3 regions of the Pseudoalteromonas 'SMAR' genome follow, and region 1 is predicted to be linked to each of the others. Evidence: predicted binding sites of a transcription regulator. Region 1 holds the regulator's gene; each other region holds the start of a gene.
What was found. Region 1 encodes MetJ, which represses methionine synthesis genes. Its sites were predicted from a motif close to TAGACGTCTAGACGTCTA; they were not measured.

Region 1 (10,401 bases):
TCTTTGATTTTTAGCTTACGATTCTTTTTCTTATCGCCTGACATGTTTTGGAACATGCTTTGTAGCTGGTTAGTCATTTCTTCCATGCCTGGCGGTGACATGATTTCCACTTGTGGCGCAGACTCGGCAATATCAATGTCAATTTCTTTGTCGTCTAGCTGGCCTTCACGTAACTTTTTACGGAATACCTGACGAGTCGAGCTGTTGTCGTCACGTTGTGCTTCGCCCCAAGCGTCTTTTGCTGGTGGCAATAGGGCATCGAGAATACGCTCTTCAGCGGCTTCTTCTGCTCTGTGTTTGTGTTTTTTGGTTTGCTGCTCACGGGTAATTTTAAAAGAAACCTCGACTAAGTCGCGAATAATGGTTTCCACTTCTTTACCTACGTAGCCTACTTCTGTGAACTTAGTGGCTTCTACTTTGATAAAAGGAGCATTGGCGAGCTTAGCCAAGCGACGCGCAATTTCCGTTTTACCCACCCCAGTTGGGCCAATCATTAAAATGTTTTTTGGTGTTACTTCACTGCGCAGCTCCTCGTCAAGCTGCATACGGCGCCAACGATTACGCAATGCAATAGCAACGGCCTTTTTCGCTTTATCTTGACCAATAATGTGCTGGTCAAGTTCGTGGACAATTTCTCTGGGAGTCATAGCTGTCATGACGAGTCCTATTACAATTCTTCGATAGTTTGGTTGTTATTGGTAAATACGCAAATATCACCAGCGATCTTCAAGCTTTTTTCAACGATTTCTTTGGCGCTTAAATCGGTGTTTTCGATTAGCGCGGTGGCCGCTGCTTGGGCAAAGTTGCCACCACTGCCAATGGCAATCAGATCGTGCTCAGGCTGTACTACATCACCATTGCCGGTAATGATAAGCGAGGCGGTTTCGTCGGCAACGGCAAGCAGGGCTTCAAGCCGCCTTAATGCTCTATCCGTGCGCCAATCTTTGGCCATTTCCACGGCAGCCTTGGTAAGGTGGCCTTGATGCATTTCCAGCTTAGTTTCAAAGCGCTCAAAGAGGGTGAATGCGTCGGCGGTACCGCCAGCAAAACCGGCCAATACTTTGCCATTGTATAGGCGGCGTACTTTGCGTGCGTTGCCTTTCATAACTGTGTTACCAAGTGAAACTTGGCCGTCACCGCCGATAACCACTTTGTCATCGCGACGAACACTAACGATGGTAGTCATAGTGATCCTTATCTGGGCATGTTGCCCTTGTAACTTCAGATTAGTAGGAAATATGGGTTAGGGCGTAAAAATCAAGTCCAGCCCCAAATTGCGCAGCCAAATATGCCCACGCTTCTGAGCTTATTCTTGTCACTCTCAGCTAGGCGCTTAGTATCATATGGGCCAAGGCGTACGCGGAACCAAGCGCCATTGCTGCCTTCGGTACGGCGGATCTCAGCAATTAAGCCGGTAAAGGCGATTTTGGCTTTCATTTCTTCGGCTTGGCTGTGAGTTCTAAACGAACCACACTGCATTTGATAAGGGCCTTTGCTCTTAATTTCTTTCACCTCGACTTTGATTTCGTGGTTTTTAATTTCCTCGATAAATTCAGGGGGACGAGGTTTCGCCTTGGTGGGTGGCTGCGATTGCGTTGGCGTTGGGTTTTTCGCTTGTTCTACCTGCTCTGGGTCGGCATTGGTTTTAATAAACCACAGGCCATAGGCAAAGCCGGCAATCAGGATCAGCGCCGCAACTGCCGCGATAACAGGAAACTTATTCGACTTAGTCGGTTTGCCTTTGGTTTTGCCTTTCGGCGTTTTATTAATGTAGTCGTGCTGTGCCATATATAAAATTTAGTAGCTATCCATTGGATCAACATCTATGCTCCAGCGTACCTTGTTCGCAGACTCGTGCGCGGTAATGTAGCTGGCGAGTTGCGAGAGGTAATCGCGTAGCACAGTGCGTTTTTGTGCGTGTATATGTAATTGATATCTGTATTTTCCGGCAATTCGCTCAAGAGGTGCAGGAATTGGACCTAGCAATTGTATACCAGGATAGGGGCTGGCAGGAACCAAATCCGATAAAAAGCGTAATACGGTGTTTTGGTTGGTCGCTTCAGCACGAATAATGGTCAGGTGTGCAAATGGTGGCAGCATAGCCTCTTCACGCTCTTGTAAAGCATATCGCGCAAAATCCCCATAGCCATTGTTGATCAAATCTTGTAATAACGGATGCTCGGGGAAATGAGTTTGCAGTAACACAGTCCCCGCTTCTCCTGCTCGACCGGCACGCCCTGCCACTTGAGTAATAAGCTGTGCCATCTGTTCTGTGGCACGAAAGTCACAAGAATAGAGACCAGAGTCAACATCGAGAATAATCACCAGGCTGACATCGGCAAAGTGATGACCTTTTGCCAACATTTGCGTACCCACCAAGATTCGCGCTCCCCCTTGGTTGATTTCTTCTAGGGCGCTTTCAAGGCTGCCTTTACGGCGTGTTGAGTCACGGTCGATGCGCGTGATGGGGATGTCGCTAAAGCGTTCAGTTAAAAAGCTCTCCAATTGCTCAGTGCCGATCCCTGCCGGCATAATTTGTGTGCTGCCACAGTCAGGACATTGTTGTGGCACAAAGTCTTGCTCACCACAGTGGTGGCAGACCAAACGATTAAGGCTGCGATGATAGGTGGCGCTAGTCGAGCAGTGGCGGCAGGTGTTTAGCCAGCCACACTCGTGGCACATTAAGGTCGGGGCAAAGCCGCGGCGATTGAGAAACACCATCACTTGCTTGCCGCGAGCTAAGGTCTTTTCCATCCAATGTAAACTCATTGCCGAAAAGCCTCCTTGCTCGGGCTGACCTTTCATATCAACCAATTCGAACTTATTGTCTTGCTGGGTCTGAGCGCGCTTGGTTAAGCTCAATAATTGGTACTTATTGGTAATGGCTTTGTTGAGGGTATCGAGTGCCGGCGTTGCGGTGCCTAAAATAAGTGGGCATTGTTGCTGGTGGGCTCGAAAGGCTGCGAGATCCCTGGCGTGATAACGCAGTCCTTCTTGCTGTTTGAAGGAACCATCATGTTCTTCATCAACGACTATCATGCCCAAACGTTGAAACGGTAAAAAGACTGCAGAGCGAGTGCCAATCACTAAGGCGCTACTGCCTTTTTCGGCGCGCCGCCAGGTATGCATGCGCTCATTATCGGTTAAATTAGAGTGCCACAGATCAATGGGAATGTTCTTAAAGCGCTTCTTAAAGCGGTTAACGGTTTGCGGAGTTAGGCCGATTTCTGGCACTAAGATCAGCGCCTGCTGACCGGCTGCTAAGATTTGCTCTAAACATTGTAAATAAACCTCAGTTTTACCACTGCCGGTTACCCCCTCGATTAAAAACGTGCGATATCCCTGTTGGGCATTAATGGCACTGCAAATGGTGGCTTGCTGATCATTTAAGCGTGGCTTTTTATCCAGTTCTAGGGGTTGCTGAGACCAATTACATTCATGTTCAATATATTGTTCAATAAGCCCTTTTTGTTCTAGACCCTTAATGGTTTGCTGGGCAAAACCTAACGCTTTGAGCTCACTTAACTTGATGGCTCCCCCTTCGTGCAACTGCGACAATAAGGCTTGCTGCTTCTTGGAGCGTAACGTCGGTAACGCTTGGCCTTTTTCCGATAAGCTCAGCAGGGGAATTTGCGTTTTATCTGGATTACCACCATCACGTAGCACCGCCGGTAGTGCGGTGAATAGAGTGTCACCGATAGGATGGCAATAGTATTGTGCCACGAAGCGCAGGAATTGCAGTTGCTGGGTGTTAAAAACAGGGTGGGTGTCTAATACACTTAACACGGCTTTTAGTTTTGCTTCTGGTACATCGGTGTGATTTTTCTTTTGTAGCGCTATGGCAGTGCATTTACGGTTAGCAAAATTGACGCTGACACGCATACCGGGCTCTACTTGCAGGTGCGGCTCTAATAGGTAATCAAAAGTGCGGTGCAATGGCAACTTAATAGCAACTTCAAGAATGAGCATAACAACTCCGTGTGACTAGCGCAGTGATGCAGTATATACCGAAGCAAAATAGAAGTGAAAACTTCGCCGGTGTGATAATAAAAAAAGCCAAAATATTGCTTGTAGAATGTTCAGTTAAACACTAAAATACGCGTCCACAATTTTTGTATAACTACGTATGGTGCCAAGCTTCGGGTTTGGAGAGCGATACGGCCTAATTAGAGGTTGCTATGAAAGAAGGTATTCATCCTAAGTACGAGACGATCACTGCATCGTGTTCATGCGGTAACAAGTTCGAAACTCGTTCTACGCTATGTAAAGACATTCACCTAGACGTTTGTTCTGCTTGTCACCCGTTCTACACAGGTAAGCAGAAGATCCTAGATACAGGTGGCCGTGTTGATCGCTTTAACAAGCGTTTCGGTGCACTTAGCAGCAAGAAGTAATCTTGCCTGTCTAGTCGGAAAAAGCACCTTCGGGTGCTTTTTTTGTGCCTATCTCTTTTTGCCTGCGGTCGTTTTCACGACGAAACTTCATCCCTCTTCACGACAAAAAACCTACTTTGGCAGCAATTCTTTACTAATTAATTGAATTAGAGTTTTAGCTCTATTCTCGAGCTAAATAACGAATATTTCCTTGGCTTGATTGTGAATTTGCCGAGAGCTTATATATTTATGAATACTGCAGCTATGAAAGTAGAGTTTATAAGTTTTGCAATATGGCGGTTAAATTTTAAGAAATTAAGGTTAAAAGCCGTAAAAATAAGTTTTCTTTGCCGAAATAGAAATGTCTTAATGACTGCTGGGTTTTTCATCTTTTATGCATGGATTTGCAGCCGACATCGATGAAAATAACAGGGTCATGATGTGAAAAATTTCTTAAAAGTGCGGTCATCTTCTGAGAAAAGTCGGTGAAGTATCGCTGCCAGTGGATAGACCTGATTTTACTTGAATAATCAAGAGAACTCGGTATCGTGTGATCACGGTCGATTAACTATATGTCCTATTGACAAGGCTTCTTTGCAGCGTCGTCGTGCATATAGTTAATCGCACTGTATTGGGCCAATAGGTTGTCTTGCTCCAATGCGTAAAATGCGAACATTTACCACACTCTCACATTAAATTCGTAGGAAAATATCGCGCCATGACAGACTTTCGTCAACAAGCTTTAGATTATCACGCAGAACCCGTTCCAGGTAAAATCAGTGTTGAGCTGACTAAACCAGCAGAGACCGTCAAAGACTTAGCCTTGGCTTATAGTCCAGGGGTAGCAGAGCCAGTCCGTGAGATTGCAGCTGATCCTGCGAATGCCTATCGCTACACCGGTAAAGGCAATATGGTTGCGGTGATCAGTAATGGTACTGCGATTCTTGGTTTAGGTAATCTTGGGCCGTTGGCCTCTAAACCGGTGATGGAAGGTAAGGCTCTGTTGTTTAAGCGCTTTGCGGGTCTTGATTCCATCGATATTGAAGTAAAACATAACACCACCGAAGACTTTATCAATACGGTTGCCAATATTGCTGACACTTTTGGCGGCATTAACCTAGAAGACATTAAGGCGCCAGAGTGTTTTGAAATCGAACAAGCCTTGATTGAACGCTGTGAAGTACCTATTTTCCATGACGATCAACACGGTACTGCAATCGTTACCGCCGCTGGCATGCTCAATGCGTTAGAAGTGCAAGGCAAAGATATTCACGATGCCATTATTGTGTGCTTAGGTGCCGGTGCTGCGGCTATCGCTTGTATGGAACTGCTGATTAAGTGTGGTGCCCAGCGAGAGCATATTTATATGCTGGATAGAAAAGGCGTTATTCACACACGTCGTGATGACTTAAACGAATACAAGAAGCTGTTTGCCAATAACACCGATAAGCGCACTCTTCAGGATGTGATTGCCGAAGCCGATGTGTTTGTTGGTGTATCAGGCCCAGATTTATTATCGCCTGAAAACCTTAAACTAATGGCTGACAAGCCAGTGGTATTTGCCTGCTCCAACCCAGATCCTGAAATTAATCCGGATTTAGCCAATGCCACACGAGATGACTTAATCATGGCCACTGGACGCTCAGATTATCCTAACCAGGTAAACAACGTATTGTGCTTCCCATTTATTTTCCGTGGTGCTTTGGATGTGCGTGCTACCGCCATTAATGATGAAATGAAAATTGCCGCGGTGGAAGCAATTCGTAGTATTGCCAAAGAGCCGGTCCCTGCTGAGGTGTTGAAGGCTGCTGACGTGGACAGTTTGGAGTTTGGTTGTGACTACATTATTCCAAAACCCATGGATCCACGTTTATTACCGCGTATTGCCAGAGCTGTGGCGGAAGCGGCTGTGGAGTCAGGTGTAGCACAAATTGATATGCCTGAAGACTACATGAAGTAACGAATAGTATGTAAATAGAAATAAAAAAGCCTCTAATATAGAGGCTTTTTTATTTCTGAGCGTGATACCAATTCGCTTAAATTGGCATTACTCCTCATTGATCTCAGGTATTTCCAAGCCGCGCTCCGCCATGATCTCTCTGACTTCTAGCGGGATCCTTTCCGGATTGTCTTTGCGCAGATCTTCATCACTGGGCAGAGGTTGCCCTGTAAATGCATGTAGAAATGCTTCACAAAGCAGCTCGCTATTGGTGGCATGACGTAAGTTTTGCACCTGGCGGCGCGTTCTTTCATCAGTCAACACTTTTAGCACATTCAAAGGAATGCTCACTGTGATCTTTTTAACTTGTTCTGCTTTTTTACCGTGTTCTGCATATGGGTGAATATATTCACCATTCCATTTTGCCATAATCGTGTACTTGCCTCAGTTACATCAATGCCAATATGACTGGGTTCTGAACTGCATTATCCACAACTTAAAAGTGTTAGGTAAACTTCTGACGGTCAAGTCTTAACCTACTTCAGCCTGATGAATAAAGTAATCCGCTATAGCGAGATCGTAAGATCCCTGCCATAGTTTTCAATAACTCAGTCGTATTAGCAGCGCCTAAAGTGGCGAAATTTTATCGGTTTAAAAAAGATAGTCAAATACTAGTTACTTAGCCATTTAGAAGGATAAATGTTTTGACTTCTAGTTTTATATAAACTAACCTTTTGGACGTCTAAACATCCAAATATCTAGGTGACCCTATGAGTCAGAGTAACAAATCAACGGTGACAGTGCGTCACGGCATAGAAGCGGACCAAGCACATGGTGCGGTGGTACCGCCACTTTATCTCTCTACGACCTATTCGTTTGCCGACTTTGATACCAAACGTGACTATGACTATGGCCGTAGTGGTAATTTTAACCGTGACGTGTTGGCAGAGGCGCTCACTGAACTTGAAGGCGGCGCGCGAGGTGTTATTACCGCCACCGGAATGGCAGCAGTGCATCTGGTCACGCAACTGTTAAATCACGATGATACCTTAGTGATCCCCCATGATTGCTATGGTGGCAGCTACCGTCTATTTACCTCATTAGCTAAGCGTGGCTTGCTGAACCTAGAAGTATTGGATCTTACCCAGCCAGACAACCTCAACAAGTTAGCAGAAATAAAGCCAAAACTGGTTTGGATTGAGACACCCAGTAACCCTATTTTAAGGCTGACCGATATCGAGGCAGTGGTAGCAGCGGCACATGCTGTTGGTGCATTAGTGGCGGCGGACAACACCTTTTTATCCCCAGCACTGCAAAACCCAATTACTTTCGGTGTCGACATTGTTGTGCACTCCACCACTAAGTACATTAATGGTCACTCGGATGTGGTCGGTGGTGCGGTTATCGCTCGCACCCAAGAGCTGGGCGATGAGCTGGCATGGTGGGCCAATAATATTGGTATTACCGGTGCGCCCTTTGATAGCTATTTGACCCTTAGAGGGCTGAGAACCCTTAACGTCCGGCTGCGCCAGCATCAAGAAAACGCTCAAGCCATTGCAGAATACCTTGCGGCTTCACCCCATGTAAGCCAAGTTTATTATCCTGGTTTAGCGAGCCATCCACAGCATGAATTGGCGAAAAAGCAGCAGCTCGGCTTTGGTGGCATGGTGAGTTTTAACATTAAAGGCAATCTAGATACCGCTGCGCGTTTTTTAACTTCGTTGCAGCAATTCTCCTTGGCAGAATCATTAGGGGGCGTAGAAAGCCTAATCTGTCACCCAGCCACTATGACCCATGCCGGCATGGATCCACAAGCACGACTTGAAGCTGGCGTAGGTGATACCTTGATACGTATTTCGGTTGGCATTGAGGACGTACGCGACCTTATCGCAGACTTAGAAGCAGGGTTTACCTGTATTTATGCCAACAAGGCGACGGATGATGCCAAATCATTCAAATTGACGCCTGCACACACAGTTTTATGGTGAGGGAATGACAAAAGTTGTACATAAATTTGGTGGCTCGAGCTTAAGTTCAGCAGAGCGCTATCAAGTCGTCGCAGGCATTGTACTAGAGCATTGCCAAGCGGGAGATTGTGTGGTCGTCTCGGCTGCCGGTAAAACCACAAATACCTTGGTTACCTTATGGCAAAGTTATCAACAGCAAGACGATCGAGCATTTAATGACATCTTACTGCAACTTGAGAACCATCAACGTGAATTAATTGATGCCTTATTCGTTGGCTCTGTTCATCAGGCGCTGTTGAGCGAGTTAAGCCAAGAGTTGCAAGCCATCACCACAGCAAGGCAGGCGCAGCAGCTGCATTACGCCAGTTTATTAGCCCATGGTGAGCTTTGGTCTGCGCGACTGTTAGCAAGGCTTATTAAGGCCAGTGGAGTTGATGCCTGCGATGTCGATGCTCGGCGCTTATTTACGCAACAAGATGGCGTATTACTGCACGCACAGAATAAAGCATCGTGTCAGGCTCAGCTTGAGAGCAACAAAATTAATGTAGTCACCGGCTTTATTGCCAGTAACAGCCACGCAGAAACGGTGACTTTAGGTCGCAATGGCAGTGATTACAGTGCAACCTTACTGGCCAGTTATATTGATGCTGAGCAGGTGGCTATTTGGACTGATACCACAGGCGTGTTTAGCACCGATCCAAGAAAAGTGGCCACGGCGGTAAAATACCAGAAAGTATGCCGCTCGCAGGCGGAGTTGCTAGCTCGTCTTGGCAACCCAGTGCTGCATGCTAAAACCCTCTCCCCACTGAAAAACACTGACATTAAATTGCAGGTGAGAAGCAGCTTTGACCCCGACACTGCAGGCACGGAAGTGGTAAAAGCCGGGTATAGCAAAGCCAAACGTTTTATCACCACGTTTGGTCAGCTCGACTTACTGCGCGTTGAAGGCTTAAAAAGCGGCGAGGTGAAGCAGCTCAGTCAGCTGATCCAACATAGTATTCACCAGTTTGACAAAGGTGGTGACGACTACTTGCTAGTACCTTCAGAGTTCAGCCATCGTGTGGTTAAAGCGCTAGACTCGCGGGTGAATATTATTGAGTCGCAGGTGCAAGGGTTTGCCTTGGTGGCACCAACACAAGATATACCAGGGTTGCATCAGCAGGCTTTAGAACTATTAGATCAACACGCCATTGTGACACGCTACACATTGCAACACAGTGACTACAGTTTAGTGTTGACCGATCAAGCCATCGACAGCGATGTGCTGGCTATCTTACATGAGCGGTTAATTAATCGTGGACGCGAGTTGGCAGTGATTATTGCTGGCCTGGGCAATGTCGGTGAGGTGTTTATTCAACAGTGTCAGCAGCAAATCGAGCGGCTCAGTGAGCATTTCGAGCTCAAGCTGGTTGCCTTGTTACGCTCTAAAGAAATGTTGTTTTGTCCCAGTGGCGTTAACCTCGAGACGTGGCAACAACAATGGCAAAATGAAGCAGTAGAGTACCACGAAGCGCAGCTCTTATCGCGGATAAAAGAGCTGGATTATGAACATAAAGTGGTGATAGATATTACCGCCAGTGAGCGTTTCAGTGATTTGTATCCGCAGCTGGTGGAACATGACTGCCACTTAATCAGTGCCAACAAATACGCCGGTACGGCAGCGCAAACATGGTATTCGGCACTGCGGCGACAACTTCAAGAGCGCAACCTGCACTGGCGATACAATACCAGTGTCGGGGCGGGACTGCCGATAAACTTTGCACTGGCGGATCTGCAAAACAGTGGCGATAAGGTAGTAAAAATAGAGGGGGTATTTTCAGGTACCTTGTCTTGGTTATGCAGTCGCTACGATGGCTCGCAGCCTTTCTCTGAATTGCTCTTGGCGGCACAAGAATTAGGCTTCACTGAGCCGGACCCACGGGAAGACTTGTCGGGTCGAGACATGCAGCGTAAATTGCTGATCCTAGCAAGGGATCTGGGCATTGATCTAGAGTTACAAGATATCCACTTAGAGGCATTGATGCCAGAGTCATTAAGCACTGGGGATTGGCAGCAGTTTTTATCTCAACGCCAGCAGCTTGATAGTTTTTATCAGCAACATTATCAGGCGGCACAGCAAAAT
Region 2 (10,401 bases), on a different contig from region 1:
ACATTGCAATCAATTCATATTACCCCAGTTACCTAGCAATGAATAGCGAGGTTAGGGCTTTCGCTCTGGTAGATGAGTTGGGTAACCAAACAAAGCCTGACACTTGCCTATGATGCCCTTGGCTTGCCGTGCTTGCTTCAGCATGTGGCACCACTGGGCAAAATTGACGGCAACAAAGTGGGGCTCAGGTGCTGAGCCTCGGATCCCATATTGGATCTCAATGTCATCTTGCTGAGAAGCAAAGGTACCAAATAACTTATCCCAGATAATAAATACCCCAGCGAAGTTTTTATCAATGTATGCTGGATTACTGGCATGATGAATACGGTGGTGTGTCGGGGTGTTAAAAATAGACTCCAGCCACCAAAGCTTTCCTAATGTCTGAGTATGAATAAAAAACTGGTAGGCTAAATTGATGCTAACAATGGTAAACACTAACTCCGCAGTGAAGCCGAGCAGAACCAATGGCAACCAAAACAACCACATCCCAACCACAGGGTAGAGTAAACTTTGTCGAAACGCGGTGGAAAAGTTCATATAGGTAGAGCTATGGTGCACCACATGGGCACTCCAAAACCAGTGAATATAATGACAGGCACGATGAAACCAGTAGTATAAAAAGTCTTGCAATATAAACCCACACAACAGAGTAAGCGGCGATAGTTCAAAATCAAAAAGGCGGTACTGGTGTAGCCAACTAAACAGCGGCAGTAGCAGTAATAAAGCCAAAGCATCGGCGAATTGGTGCGCTAGGGCCAGTAGGGTATTAAGGATAGAATCCCAAAGATGGTAGTGCTGGCGGTACCGGCAGTACTCAATTAGGATGCAAACGAAGAATACTGGGCTTATAAGCAACATTAACAGAGTGATATCAAACATTTTGAATGCATTTATGAGCAACTTAAGCGTGAGCATAACGCGGTTTGCTATTGACAATCTTGCCAGAAAACGGCAAAGATTTATCCAAATACGACAGGATGGATCATGCACTCAACCTCATTTATCTATTTTTACAGTGCCTACCAAGCTCTGGTACCGCGATTACCAAAGGGAAATACGCTGCTAAGCGATTTTCAACCCTTGCTTGATGCTCGGCCCGAGCGGGTGCCAGTCTCCAGTTACGATGCCTTGTTAGAGCAAGCATCACAGTATAGTCAGCAGGCCTTAATTGGGTTTGAATTGGGGCGACAGATTCAACTGGCTGACTATGGCGTTTTAGGATACTTAGTAGAAACTTGCGATACTTTGCAGCAAGCACTGCACGCATTATGTCGCTATGACGCTCTGGTTGCCGATATAGGTTGCGCTAAGCTTAAGAGCGATGGCGACGACATGGCTATTGTTTGGTATCTCAATACTGCGGTGGGCAAGCAAATCATTTTACGCAATATGACCGCTTGGGTAAGTGCCGCAAGGCAAGTATTAAAGTCGCCACTTGCGCCGAGTGGGTTAAGTTTGAGTTTTGCGCTTACGGACTCTGAGCGGCAACAACTGAGCGACTGGTTTGGCTGTGACATACACCTCAGTGCTGAGCGAAACGCCCTAACTTTCCCCTGCGATTACCTAAATATGACGTTTATCAGTGCTAATAAACAACTTAACCAGCACATGAAACAAATGGCTGCTCTGGATCTACAACAGTTACAGCAGCACCCGCCGCTGGCTCCTAGGGTGATGCAATTATTACAAGCCAAGTTGAGCTTAGAAGGGGTACTGCAAACGGATGTAGCGAAAGCATTTAACTTAAGTGTGCGCTCACTTCAGCGGCAATTAAAGAGAGAGCAACAAAACTTTAGAGCCTTACTGGATGAAGAACGTAAGCGGCGTTTTGAAGCGTTGATTGCCAAGGCCCCACTTAGCCAAATTGTGGCAGAGCTTGGCTTTATGGAGCAAAGTGCACTGAATAAGTTTTGCCAGAAACAGTATGGTCAAACGCCTACAGCACTGCGGCTTATTTATCGTGATAAATCGTAACTGTTGAGTGTTAACTGGGTTTGTCCTCGTGACAGTATTTAACCAGGACAGCCACTTAATCTTGAGGATATTGGGTGAGATCTCCAGGTAGTGTAGTCAGGAATTAAGGGAGAGATATAGCCAATGATGTATTAGTAAATTTGCTTTTTAATGGGTACAATTATCATTTAACACTACCTAAATTGCTCGTAGAGTGTGCAATATAAGGGATGAAAATTTATTCATTGCTAAAACAATGAATAGCGAAAAGGAAAAACCATGAATACTAAACTATTAGCCGGTATTGGTGCTGTGGCGATTGCCGTGGGTGCCTATATAGCAACACAACCTTCGAGTTCTAATACTCATATCAGCCTACCAGAACTTGATTATGTCCCTGCCGATACTGCCGTTTTCTGGGGCCAACTAGCGCCTTTTGAACAAAGTAAATACATGACGTATTTGCCAAAAGAGTTGCGCCAAATTCAACAGCTTGAGCAAATAACAGCGGCATTTCGTCAGCAAGACAATAAAAACCTAGATTTTTTAGCGACGTTAATGGAGCAATACAATCTGGCGCTAACTTCACCCGAAAGTATGCAGCAGATTCTAGGTTTTGGTTCAAGCTTTCGCGCGCTGGCCTATACTGTTGGGTTGTTACCGACTATCAGATACGAACTAGCCGATCCTGAAGCGCTGCTAACAACCATTAAAATGGCGGCGCAAGATGCTGAAATTAGCTTTAGTGACGAGCAAATCAAAGGAGTTAATATTACTCGTTACAAGCTAGAGCTAGCACCCAGTGCTGAGCTTGAACTAATTACTTCGGTACAAGGAAATTGGGTTACAACCACCATTAATACGCCATTTAATACCCCTGAAGATCTTGAGGTTGCGCTGGGCATTACCAAGCCTGCACAAGCTTTAAGTGAAACAAATAAGTTAGAAAACTACACTGAGCAGTTTGGTTTTGATGGCAGTGCACTCGCGTTTATTAACCATATCGCCATTGCCAACGGCATCACTGCCAATAAAAACACCGCATTCACTCGAATGTTAGATAATGCTCTTGAACTTTCTGGTGATAGCACGACGCTTGCTGCTGTGCGAACACCCGCATGTCAGGCCGATTACAGTGATATTGCTAGCCAATGGCCGGCAACCGTGATGGGGGTAAAAGCCTTTAATTTCACCCCAGAGCAAGTCGAAATTGATGCTGATACCATTGTGGTGGCAAACAACACCGAGATGTTGTCAACGCTGGCAAAACTACGCGGCTTTATACCTGAGCAGCAAGAGCAACATAGCACTATGATGAGCATGGCCTACGGTATTGATGTTGCGCAGCTTGCACCGACCCTGAATACCCTCTGGCGACAATTTACTCAAGCTGACTTTCAATGTGCTGAGTTAGTCGCATTGCAAAACCAAGCTAAGCAAAATAACCCCATGGCCGTGGCCATGATGACTGGGATGGCCAATGGCATTAAAGGCATGAGCGCATCGGTTTTTGCTTATACTTTGGAGCAAAATCAGCAAGGTGAACCTGAGCCTAAGGCATTTGATGCCTTGCTCAGCTTGTCGGCCGATGATCCTATGATGCTAGTCAACACAGCTAAAGGCTTGGCGCCAATGTTGGCAGACTTAGAAATTCCTACGGATGGCAGTGCGGTATCAATCAGCCAATACCTTCCAGCGCCAACGCCTCTGGACGTTGACGTTAAACTGGCACTAAAAGGCCAGCACCTAGTGTTGTTCAGTGGCGATACAAGCACTCAGGTTGCCACTAAATTGGCCGGCCAGAAACTGGAGAAGAATGGTATGGTTGCGTTTGAAATTGACATGCAAGCGGCAATGCAACCTTTAATGGCTATGTTGGCGGCTTCTGGCGAACCCTTACCCAAAGAATTCGCAGCACTGTCTAAACAAAATATGCACTTAGCGCTAAGCATGGATGTCAGTGATAAAGGCCTAGTGCTTGGTAGTGATATTGTGCTTAAGAAGCCTTAAATTAATTGAGTTCACTCTGCAGTGAGTTTTAAGGAAAAAATGCCGACTTTGCGTCGGCATTTTTACTTAATCGTTATAAAAGGGTATTAATCACACATATAATAACGGTTAGTAAAGGCACAGTTATGCTCTCCATAGCAAGACACTGCAGCCGTTAAGCAGTCTTGGCGATTGGTGGGAATATCATAGCCGCCCCCAACTTGCGGTGTCACTTTATCTGCCAATGACTTGCTGTCCGAAAGGTTCTTCAACGGTTTCTTTGTTAATTTAATTTTCATGGTCATTTCCTTTGTTTTGCAATGTTACACATGTTCATGTGCGCTTAATATTATTCATTAATTGTCAGCTAGAGCGCTTTCCTTTTTAAGGAACGACAGATTAACAGCTTAGAATGTAATATAAATGATAATTTTGTCAAATAAATGTTTTTACTGCGATTTGTCTCTGTTCGTTTGTCGGCTATTTTCATCCATGTCACACTGAGCGAAATCAGAGATTCGCAAGATGGATTTGTTTATGACTAACGTGAGTAGATGGTTATCTAGCTGCCTGTTGAGTGCAGCTATGGTGTTGTCCCCTTGGGTGAGCGCCAATGAAACGGCGATATTTAGTTCCAAAGCTACCGCTCAGCCACAGTGGGCAGAGCAGGGGATGGTTTCCAGTCAAGAAGCACTGGCAAGCCAAGTGGGTGTCGATATCTTGCGTCAAGGGGGGAATGCCGTCGATGCTGCCGTGGCTGTTGGTTTTAGTCTTGCGGTGACATTACCTCGAGCGGGTAACCTTGGCGGTGGTGGTTTTATGCTGGTGCACTTAGCTGAGCAAGACAAAACTATCGCTATTGATTATCGAGAAATGGCGCCTAGTAGAGCCCATAAAGATATTTTTATTGGCAAAGACGGCAAAGTAAACTCAAAGCTCAGCCTGCAACATGGCTTAGCGGTGGGCGTGCCCGGCACGGTTATGGGCATGGAGCTGGCGCTAAAAAAATACGGTACCATGACCCTCAGTGAAGTCATTCAACCGGCGATAAAACTAGCGCGCAACGGTATCAGGGTGACGTCGGATTTAGCCAACTCGTTATCACATGACTACATCCGAGCGCGAATGCTAGATGTGCCGGCATCAAAAGCCATTTTCTATAAGCAAGATGGCAGCAATTATCAGCCCAATGAAGTGCTTGTACAAACGGATTTAGCCAACTCGTTGCAGCGTATCGCCAAACACGGCAGTGCTGGGTTTTATCAAGGTGAGACCGCCCAGAAAATCGTTGCTGCGGTACAGGCCGCAGGCGGAATTATGTCGCTTGAGGACTTAAAAAATTATCGCGCGATCGAGCGTAAGCCGGTAACGGGCAATTACCGTGGCTATCAAGTGGTGTCCATGCCGCCTCCTTCCTCGGGTGGCGTACATATTATCGAAATGCTCAATATGTTAGAGCAGTACCCGATTGCACAGCTTGGCCATAATAGTGCTGCCACCATCCACCTGATGACAGAGGTGATGAAACGCGCCTATGCCGACAGAAGTAAATACTTGGGTGACCCCGATTTTTATGATGTGCCAGTGGCAGAGCTCATAAATAAGCGCTACGCAAAAAAACGCAGTTCCGATATTAATCCAGACACCGCAACACCCAGCAGTGCAATTAGTCCAGGCACGCTGCTGCCCTATGAGAGCAACCAAACAACCCATTACTCGGTCGTTGACAAGTGGGGCAATGCCGTAAGTAACACTTATACCCTGAACTTTAGCTATGGCTCCGGTATTGTGGCTGCGGGCACAGGGATACTTTTGAATAATGAAATGGATGACTTCTCTGCTAAACCTGGGGTGCCCAATGGCTTTGGCCTGATCGGTGGCGAAGCCAACGCAGTTGCCGCCAATAAACGCCCTTTAAGTTCCATGACACCCACCATAGTGATGAAAGACGGTAAGCCATTTTTAGTTACAGGCAGTCCAGGCGGCTCGCGGATCATTACCACCACGTTGCAAATTATTATGAATGTCATTGACCATGGCTTGAACATTGCCGAGGCCACCGTGGCTCCGCGTATTCATCACCAATGGTTACCAGATGAAATACGCATTGAGCGCAGCTTAAATGTCGACACTCGACGCTTACTTGAAGCAAAAGGACATACCTTGTCGGAAAAAAATGCCATGGGCTCTACGCAATCCATTATGTTGACCGACAAAGGGATATTTGGTGCTTCAGATCCCAGACGTGCCGACAGCGCAGCACTTGGTTATTAACACTGCGGCGACTTAATCGCTGTTAATAAGGGGCAAACAGCCCCTTTTTTATCCCTGTAGCAGTAAAAACACGCCCAGTAATGCGATGACACCACCGCTTATCATGGTTTTGGTGATGGCCTCACGTTTTATCACCGCCATAGTCATTACCAGCAAAGGCGCGGTGGCAAAAATAGTTTGTGCTATGGCCGGATCGGTGTGGTTCACCGCAATAAGCTGTAGCCATAAGCCTACGAAAGTGCCAAAAAAGATGGCCGCAAACAGCCAATTTTTAGCATCAATTTGCTTAAGGGTCAGGGCGCGATAAAGGCTTTGCGAGCGCAGAAACGCTACCAGCATGGCAACAAACAAGGTACCAGAGCCAAGTCTTATCAATGCTGCCCACAAACTGCTGATGTTTTCGTGGTTGAGCGCGCCTTTGGACAGCACCATGCCTGCGGCTTGGCATGTGGCGGCAGTTAACGCAAAAACAACCCCCAGCAGATAGTGCTTTTTATCCATCACCGGTTGGCTCTTGCTCGGTTTTATCGCCAGCATGACGCCCAAGGTCGTAATAATAATGCCCAGCCACGCTGAAGCACTGAGGTAAACGCCCAATATAACAATATTCAACATACCGGCAATGGCCGGGGCTAAACTTTCAATCACTAGGGTTCTGGCCGGGCCAATATTGCGCAGTGCCGCAAAATAGGCGCTATCACCTATGGCAATGCCTAAGATGCCACTGGCAATAAGCCAACCCCAGCTGGACAGTTGGCTGGGTAACAAGGTGTCTGAGGTAACAAGGATAGCGAATAACATTAACGCCACAGCGATAACGCCCTTGGTGACATTCAACTCAAATGGGCTGAGATGGTGGCTGAAGCGTTTATAAAGTACCGTTGAAAAGGCCCATACACATGCGGCAGCGATTGCTGCTCCTTCACCAAGTCCAATCATACGTCGTTTAGTACCTCATTAAAAATGTATTAGCAGCGGGCAGTATACGTGGATTGGCCAGAATAATCTCAACTGTATTTAGACGTCCATCCATCTAGAGGTTGATATTTTCTGGTTTCGGTTCATAATAACGGCATTCGATTTTTCAGGAGCATGGTATGCCAATCACGGTTACTGACGAACTACCGGCCATTAGTCAATTACGTCATGAAAATGTTTTTGTGATACCGCAGAGTCGGGCTTCAACTCAAGAAATCCGTCCGATGCGCCTTGCTATCCTTAATTTGATGCCCAACAAGGTAGAGACCGAAGTACAGTTTATTCGGCTATTAGCCAATACGCCGCTGCAGGTCAACGTCGATTTACTGCGCCTAGACACCCATCGAAGCTCAGAAAACTCAGAGCAGCATTTGGATATGTTTTACCGCTATTTTTCGGATGTCAAAAACAAAAACTACGATGCCTTAATTGTCACGGGCGCACCGCTGGCGCACCTGGAATACCATCAAGTGACGTATTGGCAAGAGCTGTGTGACTTTTTTGATTGGGCCGAGCATCATGTGACTTCGACCTTGTTCTCGTGTTGGGCGGCTCATGCAGCCATCTATCATCACCATGGTTTAAAGCGCGAGCTAAAACAAGACAAGCTTTGTGGGGTGTTTAAGCACCATTGTTATTTTGAGCATGGTGCCTTAACTCGAGGATTTGATGATGAGTTTCTGGTGCCGCATTCCCGCTATGGTCACATCGATTTTGCCCAAATACAACGCTGTGAAGATTTAGTGGTATTGGCAGGCTCCGAGACTGTGGGGGCGTATTTACTTAAAAACCAGTCAGGCAGTCAGGTTTATATTACCGGGCATCCTGAATACGATGCTGACACCTTAGAAAAAGAATATCAGCGCGACTGTGCAAAAATGGCCAACGCGCCTTTACCACAAAACTATTTTCCCGATGACGACCCCAGTCGGACGCCATCAAAAACCTGGCAAAGCCATGCGTTTTTGTTATTCTCAAACTGGTTAAATTATTACGTTTACCAGACCACCCCATACGATATCAACCTGGTTAGCCAAGATGTAAGGACTAACAATTATGCCGAGTAATTCTGCCGTGAACGGTGAACAAATCAGTCAGCAGCTGGCTCATGCCATGAGTCAGCGCATCCTTATTTTAGATGGTGCCATGGGAACCATGATCCAGCAGCATAAACTTGAGGAAGAAGATTATCGTGGCGAACGCTTCAAAGACTGGCACGTGCTTATAAAGGGCAACAACGACCTGTTAAGCCTGACTCAGCCTGAGATCATCAAACAAATTCATGGCGATTATTTGGCCGCAGGCGCTGACATTATTGAAACTAACACCTTCAATGCCACGACCATTTCCATGGCTGACTATGACATGGCGAATTTAAGTCGAGAAATCAACCTTGAGTCGGCGAAACTGGCCCGCAGTGTGGCCGATGAGTTTACCGCAAAAGAGCCCAATAAGCCGCGTTACGTTGCCGGTGTTTTAGGTCCTACCTCGAAAACTTGCTCGATTTCTCCCGACGTCAATGACCCGGGTTTTCGTAACATCACCTTCGATAAATTGGTGGCGGCCTACGTCGAGTCAACCTTGGCATTGATTGAAGGCGGTGTGCATTTAATTTTGATTGAAACCATTTTTGATACCCTAAACGCTAAAGCAGCGTCATTTGCCGTAGAAGAAGCATTTGAGCAAGCAGGGGTTACTTTACCGGTGATGATTTCTGGCACCATTACCGATGCCTCTGGGCGAACCTTGTCGGGGCAGACCACAGAAGCGTTTTATAACTCCATCCGCCATATCAAGCCGATATCCATTGGCCTCAATTGTGCACTGGGCCCAGACTTATTGCGTCAATACGTCGAAGAGCTCGCCAGTGTTTGCGAAACCTATACCTCTGTGCACCCCAATGCCGGTCTACCCAATGAGTTTGGTGAGTATGATTTAGAAGCGCAAGAAATGGCGCAAGAAATCATCGACTGGGGCCAAGCGGGTTTTATTAATATTGTTGGAGGCTGTTGCGGTACTACGCCTGAGCATATTCGCGCCTTTGCCAAAGGACTCGAACACACCGCGCCACGGCCCTTACCTACGCTTGAAGTGCGGATGCGCTTGGCTGGCCTTGAAGCATGTAACTTAAATTAGGATTTTCACCATGACCCAAACTGCAGTATTTACCAATGTTGGTGAACGGACTAACGTCACAGGCTCCGCACGATTTAAACGCCTGATTTTAGAGGAAGATTACGAAACGGCATTGGAAGTAGCCCAAGAGCAGGTGGAAAATGGCGCGCAAATTATTGATATCAACATGGATGAAGCCATGTTGGACTCCAAAGCCGCCATGGTTAAATTTCTTAACCTGATTGCTTCTGAGCCAGACATCTCCCGAGTGCCTATTATGGTCGACTCATCAAAATGGGAAGTCATTGAAGCTGGGCTCAAGTGCATTCAAGGCAAGGCCATTGTTAACTCTATTTCGCTTAAAGAGGGCGAAGCGCCTTTTATTCAACAAGCGAAAACCATTAAGCGTTTCGGCGCTGCCGTGGTGGTAATGGCGTTTGATGAAGACGGCCAAGCGGAAACAGCCGACAGAAAATATGAGATCTGTGCTCGCTCCTATGACATCTTGGTGAAGCAACTTGGCTTCCCGCCAGAAGACATTATTTTCGATCCTAATATTTTTGCGGTGGCCACGGGGATTGAAGAGCATGACAACTACGCTGTGGAATTTATTGAGGGCACGCGGCGCATAAAACAGAATTTACCTCACTGTAAGGTATCGGGTGGAGTGTCGAATGTGTCTTTCTCTTTTCGCGGCAACAACCCCGTGCGCGAGGCCATTCACTCGGTGTTTTTATATCACGCCATTAAAGCGGGTATGGACATGGGGATAGTCAATGCCGGGCAATTGGCGGTGTATGATGACATTCCCAGCGAACTGAGAAATGCGGTTGAAGACGTGATCCTCAATAAAGACCCCGGCGCTGGTGAGCGCTTAGTGGAGCTTGCGCCAAAGTACTCTGGTATGGCGCAAGCCGAGAAACAAGAGGACTTAGAGTGGCGCAGCTGGCCGGTTGCTAAGCGCTTAGAGCATGCCTTAGTGAAAGGGATCACCGAGTTTATCGATGAAGATACCGAAGCTTGTCGTCAGCAATTTGATAAGCCCATTCAGGTCATTGAAGGGCCGTTGATGGACGGCATGAATGTGGTTGG
Region 3 (10,401 bases), on a different contig from region 1:
GCAATTCAGCTCGCAACGAAAAAAGCACAGAATGCATGACAGATAAAGTACATTTAGGACACAGAGCGCGCAAACGCTTTGGTCAAAACTTTCTTCACGACAACAACATTATCGATAAGATTGTCACCGCAATAGACCCTAAACCGGAAGATAATCTGGTTGAGATTGGGCCAGGCTTAGGTGCAATCACTGAGCCGGTGTGTGACCTTAGCGGTCAGCTAACGGTTGTGGAGCTGGATAAAGATCTTGCTGAGCGCTTGATCCACCACCCATTTTTGGGACCTAAGCTAACGGTACACCAAGGCGATGCCATGAAGTTTGATTTTGCATCGTTACTGAAAGACGGTGGTAAACTGAAAATTTTCGGTAACTTGCCTTACAATGTCTCCACTCCCTTGCTATTCCACTTGTTCGAGTTTGCCGATGACGTAGAACACATGCACTTTATGTTGCAAAAAGAAGTGGTTAATCGCATGGTTGCGGGCCCAGGTAGTAAAGCCTTTGGTCGCTTAAGCGTGATGACGCAATATTACTGTCATGCCATTCCTGTGATTGAAGTGCCGCCTAGCTGCTTTAAACCAGCGCCGAAAGTGGACTCCGCAGTGGTACGCTTAGTGCCTAAGTCGCCGGAGCAACGCACAGCAAAAAGCACAAAAATTCTTAACACAGTGTGTTTAGAGGCGTTTAATCAGCGCCGTAAAACGTTGCGCAACAGCTTGTCTAACCTATTAACCGAAGAACAGCTTCGCGATTTAGGCATAGACCCCACACTGCGCGCAGAAAACCTGTCTCTTAATCAATTTATCAATATCGCCAATTGGATTTATGACAACGCAAACTAATATGGGCTCCCCTATCAAAGTATCGGTAGAAACCTTTTATGTTGAAGCGCAATCACAGCCAGAGAAAGACAAGTATGTGTTTGCCTACACCATCACCATTAAAAACCACAGCCTGTGTAACACTAAGTTACACAGCCGCTATTGGCTGATCACCGATGCCAACGGCAAAGAAACTGAGGTGGAAGGTGAAGGTGTGGTGGGCGAGCAACCTACCATTCGCCCTGGAGAGAGTTACAAGTACACCAGTGGCGCCGTGTTAGACACGCCTGTGGGCACCATGGAAGGCTACTACGTGATGCGTAATGAATTTGGTAACGAATTCAAGGCGCCTATTGATGTCTTCAGGCTTTCTTGCCCTAACATCTTGCATTAACACCTACTTTAGAAAAGCTTTTTTAGTCACGAGTAACTTCGCGAGGCAAACCCTGTGGTAGGAGCAAGTTAACCTCGCGAGCTTATACCAACTTGCATTAATACTCCCTCAAATTGAGCGCTTAATTAAGCGAGTTGGTATTACAACGTAAAAAGGTTCAAAATGGCAAAGTATGCAATAGGCGATATTCAAGGTTGCTTCACCCAATTAGTGACATTGCTCGATCAGGTGGATTTTAACCCCAGCCAAGATCACTTATATTGTGTTGGCGATATCATTGCCAGAGGGCCAGACTCACTGGCTTGCTTAGAATTTTTGCATAATAACGCGGGCGCTGTAAGTATTACCTTAGGCAACCACGATTTGCACTTTTTAGCCTGCCTAGCGTTAAATAAATCACCCAACCCAAAAGATAAGCTAGCGCCGTTATTTGCCAGCCCTAAGTGCCATACCTATGCCGAGTTCCTGCGCGCTCAACCACTGGCGATTTGGCTGCAAAAGCAGCAAACCTTTATTTCTCACGCCGGGCTACACCCACATTGGAGCATTGAGCAAGCCTGCGAGTACGCCAAATTTGCCGAGTCGATGTATCAAGGTCCTGACGCCACAGACTTCTATCGCCATATGTATGGTGATCACCCCACTAAGGCACTTACTCAGCTAGACGATAAAGATAAGTTTAAAGCCATAGTTAATACCTTTACGCGCATGCGCTTTCTCACTCCAGAGGGCGATCTTGAGCTTAATAACAAGTCGGGGTTAGACAAAGCTGGAGGCCTAGTGCCTTGGTTTGAGCTTTGCCAACTGCCACCCCAAGTGCGGGTGTTGTTTGGTCACTGGGCTGCATTAGAAGGCAAAACCAATAAGCCCAACATCATCGCCTTAGACACCGGTTGTGTTTGGGGCGGCGAAATGACGTTAATGAACATTAAAACCGGTGCGTTTTACCAGCAACGTTAAGCTTAATTCTATGCCAAAGTATAACGTTTTAATTTCTGAGAAATAAGGTACATATTTGCCGGTAACCAAGATTTACCTCCCCTCTGGGCGTTAATTTTTGTATTACGGCCTTTTTTACTGAAATTTTTAGTCACATCTGCTATAAAATACTTAACTTATCAGCAATAAAACCGATAAGTACTCATATCGCTTTGTAAATTTTGTAGGAAAGCCATGAACTTGACTGTTAGCCAACGAATTTGGGGTGGTTTCATCACCATCACCCTGTTGCTTCTTCTTATCGGGGGCAATTCTCTATTAAGAATTGCTAACATTGACAACTCTACTCAACAAGTAAATAACCTTTCTCTCCCTGCGCTGGCAAAAAGCTCAGAGCTTAAGGTTGAATTTACGGTAATGAGTAAAATGGCTCAGGGTAGTTTTTATGCCCGCACTGAAGACGAGCTAGCGCAGTTAAAGCAGCAGTTTGCTCAGCGCCAAAAAATATTCGATAAAACCTACTCGCAATTACAAGATGTGGTTTCAAACGATGAGCAGTTATCGGCCAGTAGCCGCCAAGTTGGCAATAGTTACACCGCCTTTGTGAAAGCCATGAATAGCCTAGTGACGGAAAAGTCTTCTGAGCTATCTCTTAAAAACCGATTGAAAGATCAACTGTTTGAAGTCGACATCGCCGCAGAAGATGCCACTATGGTCACGGTTGATATCATCGATTTAGACGGCCTGGAAGCCGCCGATCAACGCGCCTATCAAGCGGCCACTAAGATGGAGACTAACTTTACCTCTATCGTCACCAGTGCCAACGATATGCTCACCATACAAGACTTGAACACCCTCGAAATTATTCGTAACGAGCAACGCTTTGTGATTGAAGAAATCGAAGGCAACATCGAGTTAATGCGTGGTCCAGTGAGTAGTTTAGATGATGCCCTGTTAAGTGACCTAGAAGGCTATTTCAGCACCTTAAAAGAGCTGATCATTGGCAGTAATAGCATTGGCGAAAACCAAAAACGCCTAATACTGGCTCAAGAACAAACCCGTAAACAATTAAATGACGCTGAGAAAACCACCCAAGCGGCACTTAAACAGCTAGACGAATTACTGAGTCAGGCCAGCGACGTTGCTTTTGACCTGCAAGAGGGTGTAAGAAACGACGTAGGCACGGCTAACCTGTGGACCTGGATTGGTATGACAGTCGCCACCTTAATGGCAGTGGCTGTGGCTTACATTACCGTGAGTCGCATCACTACCCCGCTTTCTGAAGTCAACCGTGTGTTAAACATTGTGGCCAGTGGCGACATGACTCAGCGTTTAGATGATTCAGCCAAAGATGAATTTGGTGAACTGTCGCGCAGCTGTAATACCCTGATCACAAGTTTACGAGAGCTTATTACCGGTATTGTTTCACGCTCTACGCAATTGGCTGCTGCCTCTGAAGAGACTTCGACTATCACCACCGAGTCGAGCCAAGCAATTAAGAACCAGCAAGCTCAAGTTGAGCAAGCGGCGACAGCAACCACAGAAATGAGCAGCACCTCTCATGGTGTCAGTAATAGTGCGCACCAAGCGTTACAAGAAATCAAAAATGCTGATAAAGAAGCAGAACGTGTTAAAGGCATTTCGCAAGAAAATAAACACACCATTGAGCAGCTTGCTCGCGAAGTAGAAGAAGCTTCAACGGTGATCAACAAGTTACACCAAGACAGCGCCTCTATTGGCGGTATTTTGGATGTTATCCGTGGCATTGCCGAGCAAACGAACTTACTGGCGCTTAACGCCGCTATTGAAGCCGCGCGTGCCGGTGAACAAGGCCGAGGCTTTGCGGTCGTGGCCGACGAAGTGCGTTCTTTGGCCAGCAAAACCCAAGAGTCGACGCAAGAAATTCAGTCAATGATTGAGTCGCTGCAGTCGGGTGCCGAAGAAGCCGTATCAGCCATGTCAAAAGGCAAGCAACAGGCTGAGTCTTGTGTTACCCAAAGTGACCTCGCTGACGAAGCCCTTAATTCCATTACCACCGCGGTATCACAAGCACATGACGTCAGTGAAGAGATTGCCAGCGCCGCTAATGAGCAGCAACAAGTGGCACAAGAGATCAGCGAGCGCTTAGAGTCTATCGTTACGATTGCCGAGCAAACCGCTGAAGGCGCAAGCCAAACCTCTATCTCGAGCTCGGAGGTGGCAAAACTTGCCGAAGAACTGCGGTTATCGGTGGATCAGTTCAAGGTGTAATGAATTAATCAAGCAACAAAAAAACCCATGCAATGCATGGGTTTTTTTATACCTTTTTGCTCATTGATACAGTCCAGCGTTAGGCTGGACTGATGGCATTGGCATTAGAACAAGGCATTGGCCTTTTCTACTACGTTGTCTACGGTAAAGCCAAATAGCTTGAACAGCTCGCCTGCTGGTGCTGACTCGCCAAAGGTAGTCATGCCAACAATTGCGCCATTTAGGCCAACGTACTTGTACCAGAAGTCAGCAATGCCCGCTTCAATGGCAACACGACGTGTTACCGCGCTTGGCAGTACGCTTTCTTTGTACTCAGCAGATTGCGCATCGAATACGTCAGTCGATGGCATAGACACAACACGTACCTTTTTACCGCTAGCACGCAGCTGCTCGGCTGATTCCACAGCAAGCTGAACTTCTGAGCCTGTTGCAATCAAGATAATTTCTGGCTCGCCATCGCACGACAGTACATAGCCACCTTTCTTAATCGCTGCTACCTGCTCAGCACTGCGCGGCTGCTGCTCTAGGCCTTGACGCGTAAATACCAACGCACTTGGACCGTCAGCCCGCTCAACCGCTTGCTGCCATGCTACCGCTGATTCAACTTGGTCACATGGACGCCAGCTAGTCAGGTTAGGCGTAGTGCGAAGGTTGGCCATTTGCTCTACTGGTTGGTGAGTTGGACCATCTTCACCTAGGCCAATTGAGTCGTGAGTATAAACAAAAATACTTCTTTGCTTCATCAGTGCCGCCATGCGCACCGCATTACGAGCGTATTCCATAAACATTAGGAAAGTAGCACCGTAAGGAATAAAGCCTTTATGCAGGGCAATGCCATTCATGATGGCCGACATACCAAACTCACGCACCCCATAGAAAATGTAGTTGCCTGAAGCATCTTCTGCAGTAACCCCTTTTGACTGATCCCAAAGGGTTAAGTTAGAACCTGCAAGGTCAGCAGAGCCACCCATAAACTCAGGTAAAATTGGGCCATACGCGTTTAGGGCATTTTGTGATGCTTTACGCGTCGCTGGGTTGGCAGGGTTTGCTTGTAGCTCGGCAATATACTGCTCTGTCTTTTGTGACCAATCAGCCGGTAGCTCGCCTTTCATACGGCGCTCAAACTCGGCAGCTAGATCAGGATAATGCGCTTGGTATTCAGTGAACTTAATCAGCCACTCGCTTTGCTGGTTTTGACCACGTGATGTTGCATCCCACTTAGCATATACATCTTCTGGTACTTCAAATGCGCCATGTTTCCAACCAAGGAATTCACGTGCTGCTTTGATTTCATCATCACCTAGCGGTGCACCGTGGCAGTCGTGGCTGCCTGACTTATTAGGTGAGCCATAACCAATGACGGTTTTACAACAAATAAGCGTCGGCTTATCCGATTCAGCTTGTGCCGCCTCAATGGCCGCTTTAATGGCGTCGCTATCGTGGCCATCCACGTCAGCAATAACATGCCAGCCATAAGACTCAAAACGTTTTGGCGTATCGTCGCTGAACCAGCCCTCGACTTCACCGTCGATTGAAATGCCATTGTCATCCCAAAATGCGATGAGCTTACCTAAGCCCAATGTGCCTGCCAGTGAACAAGCTTCATGGGAAATACCTTCCATTAAACAGCCGTCGCCTAAGAAGGTGTAGGTATAGTGGTTTACAATGTCATACTCGTCGCGGTTGAACTGCGCTGCTAGTGCTTTTTCGGCAATCGCCATGCCCACTGCATTGGTGATCCCTTGGCCTAATGGACCCGTAGTGGTTTCAATACCAGGGGCGTAACCATACTCTGGGTGACCTGGGGTTTTTGAATGCAACTGACGGAAGTTTTTCAAATCGTCGATTGATAAATCATAACCAGATAAATGCAGTAGTGAATAAATCAGCATTGAACCGTGGCCGTTTGACAGCACAAAACGATCGCGGTCAAACCACTCTGGGTTGTTAGGGTTATGTTTTAAAAAGTCGCGCCAAAGTACTTCCGCGATGTCAGCCATGCCCATAGGGGCTCCAGGGTGACCAGACTTGGCCTGTTGTACTGCGTCCATGGAAAGAACGCGAATTGCATTAGCAAGTTCTTTGCGAGATGGCATGAATTCTCCTACCTTTATATGTGTTTCGCGGGATGTAATACCTAAATACCCTCGACAGGCTTATGCCCAAGCACTTCATTAACGAACCGCTACGCGTATTGATGTCGCTTGCTCGCGGGCTTCTTAAACAGTGAAGTAACTTGAGGGCACTTGGGTATATCAGCCCATTCTTACTTATTTGTATGGCGATGTGCAACGGCAAAAGTCATAAAAATGGCCAAAATTCGACTTTTTGCACTGACAAAAAAAGATTAAACCATTTTGGACGTCTAGGCGTAAAATAGCTGGTCAACAATATGGTTTATTGGTTACAATGAACTCCTTAATTTTTTAGCGCTGTTCCTGATGTCTGTGAAGCGCAATATTTGTGAGCATAAATACAATGGCAAAACATTTATTTACTTCTGAATCTGTTTCTGAGGGTCATCCGGATAAGATTGCCGATCAGATTTCTGATGCGGTACTCGATGCCATCCTTGAACAAGATCCAAAAGCACGTGTTGCGTGTGAAACGTATGTAAAAACCGGCATGGTAATGGTAGGTGGCGAAGTCACTACCAGTGCTTGGGTTGATATCGAGGAACTCACTCGTAAAACCGTGCGCGAAATCGGCTACACCCACTCAGATATGGGTTTTGACGCCGACTCATGTGCAATTTTAAATACCATTGGCAAGCAGTCTCCGGACATCAACCAAGGCGTTGATCGCGCTCGTCCTGAAGAGCAAGGCGCCGGTGACCAAGGCTTAATGTTCGGTTACGCCTGTAATGAAACGGATGTGCTGATGCCAGCACCGATCACCTATTCACACCGTCTAGTTCAGCGTCAGGCACAAGTACGTAAAGACGGCACTCTACCTTGGCTTCGTCCTGACGCTAAGTCGCAGGTCACCTTTGCTTATGAAAATGGCAAAGCAGTAGGTATTGATGCGGTTGTGCTTTCAACACAACACTGTGACTCAGTGTCACAAGACGACTTAGTGGAAGCGGTAATGGAAACCATTATTAAGCCAACACTGCCAGCAGAGCTTATCACTGACGCTACTAAATTCTTTATCAATCCAACAGGCCGTTTCGTAATTGGTGGTCCTATGGGTGACTGTGGTCTAACCGGCCGTAAAATCATCGTTGATACCTACGGTGGTATGGCACGTCACGGTGGTGGTGCTTTCTCTGGTAAAGATCCATCAAAAGTTGACCGCTCAGCAGCATACGCAGCACGTTACGTAGCGAAAAACATCGTTGCGGCTGGGTTAGCTGATAAATGTGAACTACAGGTGTCTTACGCGATTGGCGTGGCTGAGCCAACTTCAATTAGCATTGAAACCTTTGGTACTGGTAAACTGGAAGAAGATCGCCTCATTGCCTTAGTACGTGAGCACTTCGACCTGCGTCCATACGGCCTGCTAAGTATGCTGAACTTAGAGCGTCCGATTTACAAGCCAACGGCGGCATACGGTCACTTTGGTCGCGACGAGTTCCCGTGGGAAGCAACAGACAAAGCCGACGCTCTGCGTCAAGCTGCGGGTCTTTAACCCCAGCAAATAAGTTTTTAAAAGGCGCCTATGGCGCCTTTTTTGTTTCAGTTGATAAAAAGATCATTAATGTCGTCTTTTAAATCTTGATACTCGTCCTCACTGAGGTTGAGCTCCACCATTACTTTGTCACGAAATACATACCAATCAGCACAACTGCGAAAGTGTTTAGCTTCAAAGCAGAGGTTTTCTGCTAATTTCAACGCCGCAAAGGTTTGCGAATACTCTAGCCCATGTGACTCGTCTAAATAGCTAACATCATGGTGACGTAAAATCATCTGACAGGTTTCTTTTGGTAGGTTCCAAGAGCTGGCTAAAAAGTATCCCACCACAGTATGGGGAGCTGGATAGCGCTGCTCTTCGTAATACACTAAGGTTTGTTCAGGGCGCTCAATAGAGCAAGTGAACACTTCGTTGTAGTCTGGGTACTTTACCGCCATGGCTGGAATGCCAGCGTCATGAAATAACCCTAGCAGCTGGAGGTTTTCAGCGGGCACCGCCGACTTTAAATAACGCGCTATCACCATAGCAGCCTGTGAAATGTCAGCGGCGTTATCCCAAAACTGCTGCAACGAAATACAGCATTTCGACTGGTCAAAAGCATTTTTCAGTAAATACCCCGTCACCAGCTGGGTAATGCAAGTTACCCCCAAGAACATTACAGCTTGCTTGATATCGGTAATAGTTCTGGCCAAACCATAGGCGGGAGAATTAATGACCTTTAATACCGCCGCTGATGCCCCAACATCCGCAGCAACAATAGCAGCCACGGCAATCAGTTCAGGTTCGGGTTTTGCCAGTTCATTTTGCAGTGCTTGTAAAATTTCTGGTTTGGCAGGTAGGTTAAAACCACCACGCAGGTCGCTAAGGACTTTTTCATCTATATCTATCATTGGAGTACCTCAAGATGGATATAAAAAGTTTAGCTCAGCCAAAAATAAATGTGAGAAATTAAATTAGTTTTTTGCTGACATAAGCAGTGGCGTAAGCCACTGCTATAAAGCGTGTCTTTATGTCCAGTAAGGTTCGCTGTTCATCGACGATTGTCGGCTTTGCTCCATGGCACTGATGAGAAACTCGGACTTTTGCAGTAACCAAGACTGAACCTCTTGCAACTCCTCTGAGTTTTGGCTTTGGCACAGTTGGTGTAAATACGCCAACGTTTCTAGCTCATAAATACCATAGACAATATCAATCCATGGGGTGCGGAACTCTTTACGCGCCTCTTTATCGTACAGCTTACCTAAGCAGTTACCGCTTAACAGGGTGTTTTCCAGTTTCACCCGAACTTGCAAATAATCTTGCTGTGTTAGGGTACTGTCTTCCGGTAATAAGGCTTTTAAGTCGTGCCAATCTTTATCAAACAGCTTAGCAGCAATGTCTTTTACCGAGGCTTCTGCCGCCGTCATGGCTTTTTGATCCCAGTTCTTACGCCATGCTTTATCTACTAGCCATCGTGTCAGTGACAAAATTAAGCGGTTATAGCGGGTGCAGTGAAATAAGTCTTCGATGTCGGTGGCGGTGGGTTGCACGTCTTTTAAATCATTAATAACTTGCGCCAACTCTGGAAATTGATTGAGCTTTTTATAGTAAGCATGACGCTTAGAGGTGTAGGTTTTAAGGTGGATGGCGTTCTCAACCCACGCCAGCTCAGACAGTAACCACTTCAATTCATTGCGAATCTGTTCGGTGGAGCTCTTGTCTACAATGTCGTCGAATAACCAAAACGCATGGCGGATCAAGGCAATGCCGTCAATCACGCGCTTCAATGTGCGTAAACTTGCTTTGTTAAAGTAACATTGCTCATGCTTTTGCACGAACTGAATGCCATAGCTCACTGCTGCAATTAAGGCCTGCTCTTGCGTGACGTTTTGCTGCAGTGGCACAAAACCAATAAAGCGATCGGACTTTAACGGTTTGTCGTCGGCAATGCGATAGCCTCTGGCCGCCTTTGAGTAAAGCCCTAAGCGCATTCCAGCTTGTTTAATGAGGTGATCGGCAAGTAAAAATAAATCTTCGCGACTGCCTTCAACCAGCTCGATTTCCATTTCGTTAATGGCTTCAACCTGGCCATTGGCGGCAATCTCGCCCTTGTCTAACACCACTTCAATCTGGCTTCCTGAATCGGTTTCAATTAACCAGGTGCGGCGAATAAAGTTGGTGCTAAAAATCGGGTAAATGTTGTCGGCTATGGACTCCAACTGCATACCATGAGGCCAAATATTGGCATCAAACGCATGGAGATCAGGACGGCCTGACTGAATAGGTAAGTTGTACTCGGGGCGCTGATGGAGCCCACCAACGACCTCCCCTGCCAGTTTTATGGTTTGTTCACAGTCATCATTACAACAACGCGTTCTTAACCCT

Region 2: the regulator MetJ is predicted to act here: its motif matches at 7,235-7,252, upstream of ACNKW2_RS09085 (homoserine O-succinyltransferase).
Region 3: the regulator MetJ is predicted to act here: its motif matches at 6,763-6,780, upstream of metK (methionine adenosyltransferase).

Annotation. Positions count from the first base shown of each region.
Region 1 is NZ_JBLWMW010000048.1:340-10,740, reverse strand. Features, by position in the region: gene hslU (HslU--HslV peptidase ATPase subunit) at 1-656, opposite strand, end outside; gene hslV (ATP-dependent protease subunit HslV) at 668-1,186, opposite strand; gene ACNKW2_RS16530 (SPOR domain-containing protein) at 1,258-1,788, opposite strand; gene priA (primosomal protein N') at 1,798-3,969, opposite strand; gene rpmE (50S ribosomal protein L31) at 4,179-4,394, shown strand; gene ACNKW2_RS16515 (malic enzyme-like NAD(P)-binding protein) at 5,092-6,333, shown strand; gene metJ (met regulon transcriptional regulator MetJ) at 6,421-6,741, opposite strand; gene metB (cystathionine gamma-synthase) at 7,083-8,300, shown strand; gene metL (bifunctional aspartate kinase/homoserine dehydrogenase II) at 8,305-10,401, shown strand, end outside.
Region 2 is NZ_JBLWMW010000017.1:41,077-51,477, reverse strand. Features, by position in the region: gene ACNKW2_RS09115 (sterol desaturase family protein) at 52-879, opposite strand; gene ACNKW2_RS09110 (AraC family transcriptional regulator) at 985-1,974, shown strand; gene ACNKW2_RS09105 (hypothetical protein) at 2,233-3,963, shown strand; gene ACNKW2_RS09100 (hypothetical protein) at 4,050-4,241, opposite strand; gene ggt (gamma-glutamyltransferase) at 4,528-6,216, shown strand; gene ACNKW2_RS09090 (DMT family transporter) at 6,265-7,155, opposite strand; gene ACNKW2_RS09085 (homoserine O-succinyltransferase) at 7,314-8,261, shown strand; gene ACNKW2_RS09080 (homocysteine S-methyltransferase family protein) at 8,251-9,330, shown strand; gene metH (methionine synthase) at 9,341-10,401, shown strand, end outside.
Region 3 is NZ_JBLWMW010000009.1:41,776-52,176, forward strand. Features, by position in the region: gene pdxA (4-hydroxythreonine-4-phosphate dehydrogenase PdxA) at 1-39, shown strand, start outside; gene rsmA (16S rRNA (adenine(1518)-N(6)/adenine(1519)-N(6))-dimethyltransferase RsmA) at 36-842, shown strand; gene apaG (Co2+/Mg2+ efflux protein ApaG) at 826-1,215, shown strand; gene ACNKW2_RS05935 (symmetrical bis(5'-nucleosyl)-tetraphosphatase) at 1,378-2,175, shown strand; gene ACNKW2_RS05940 (methyl-accepting chemotaxis protein) at 2,389-4,404, shown strand; gene tkt (transketolase) at 4,509-6,500, opposite strand; gene metK (methionine adenosyltransferase) at 6,883-8,034, shown strand; gene ACNKW2_RS05955 (HDOD domain-containing protein) at 8,082-8,927, opposite strand; gene ACNKW2_RS05960 (CYTH and CHAD domain-containing protein) at 9,045-10,401, opposite strand, start outside.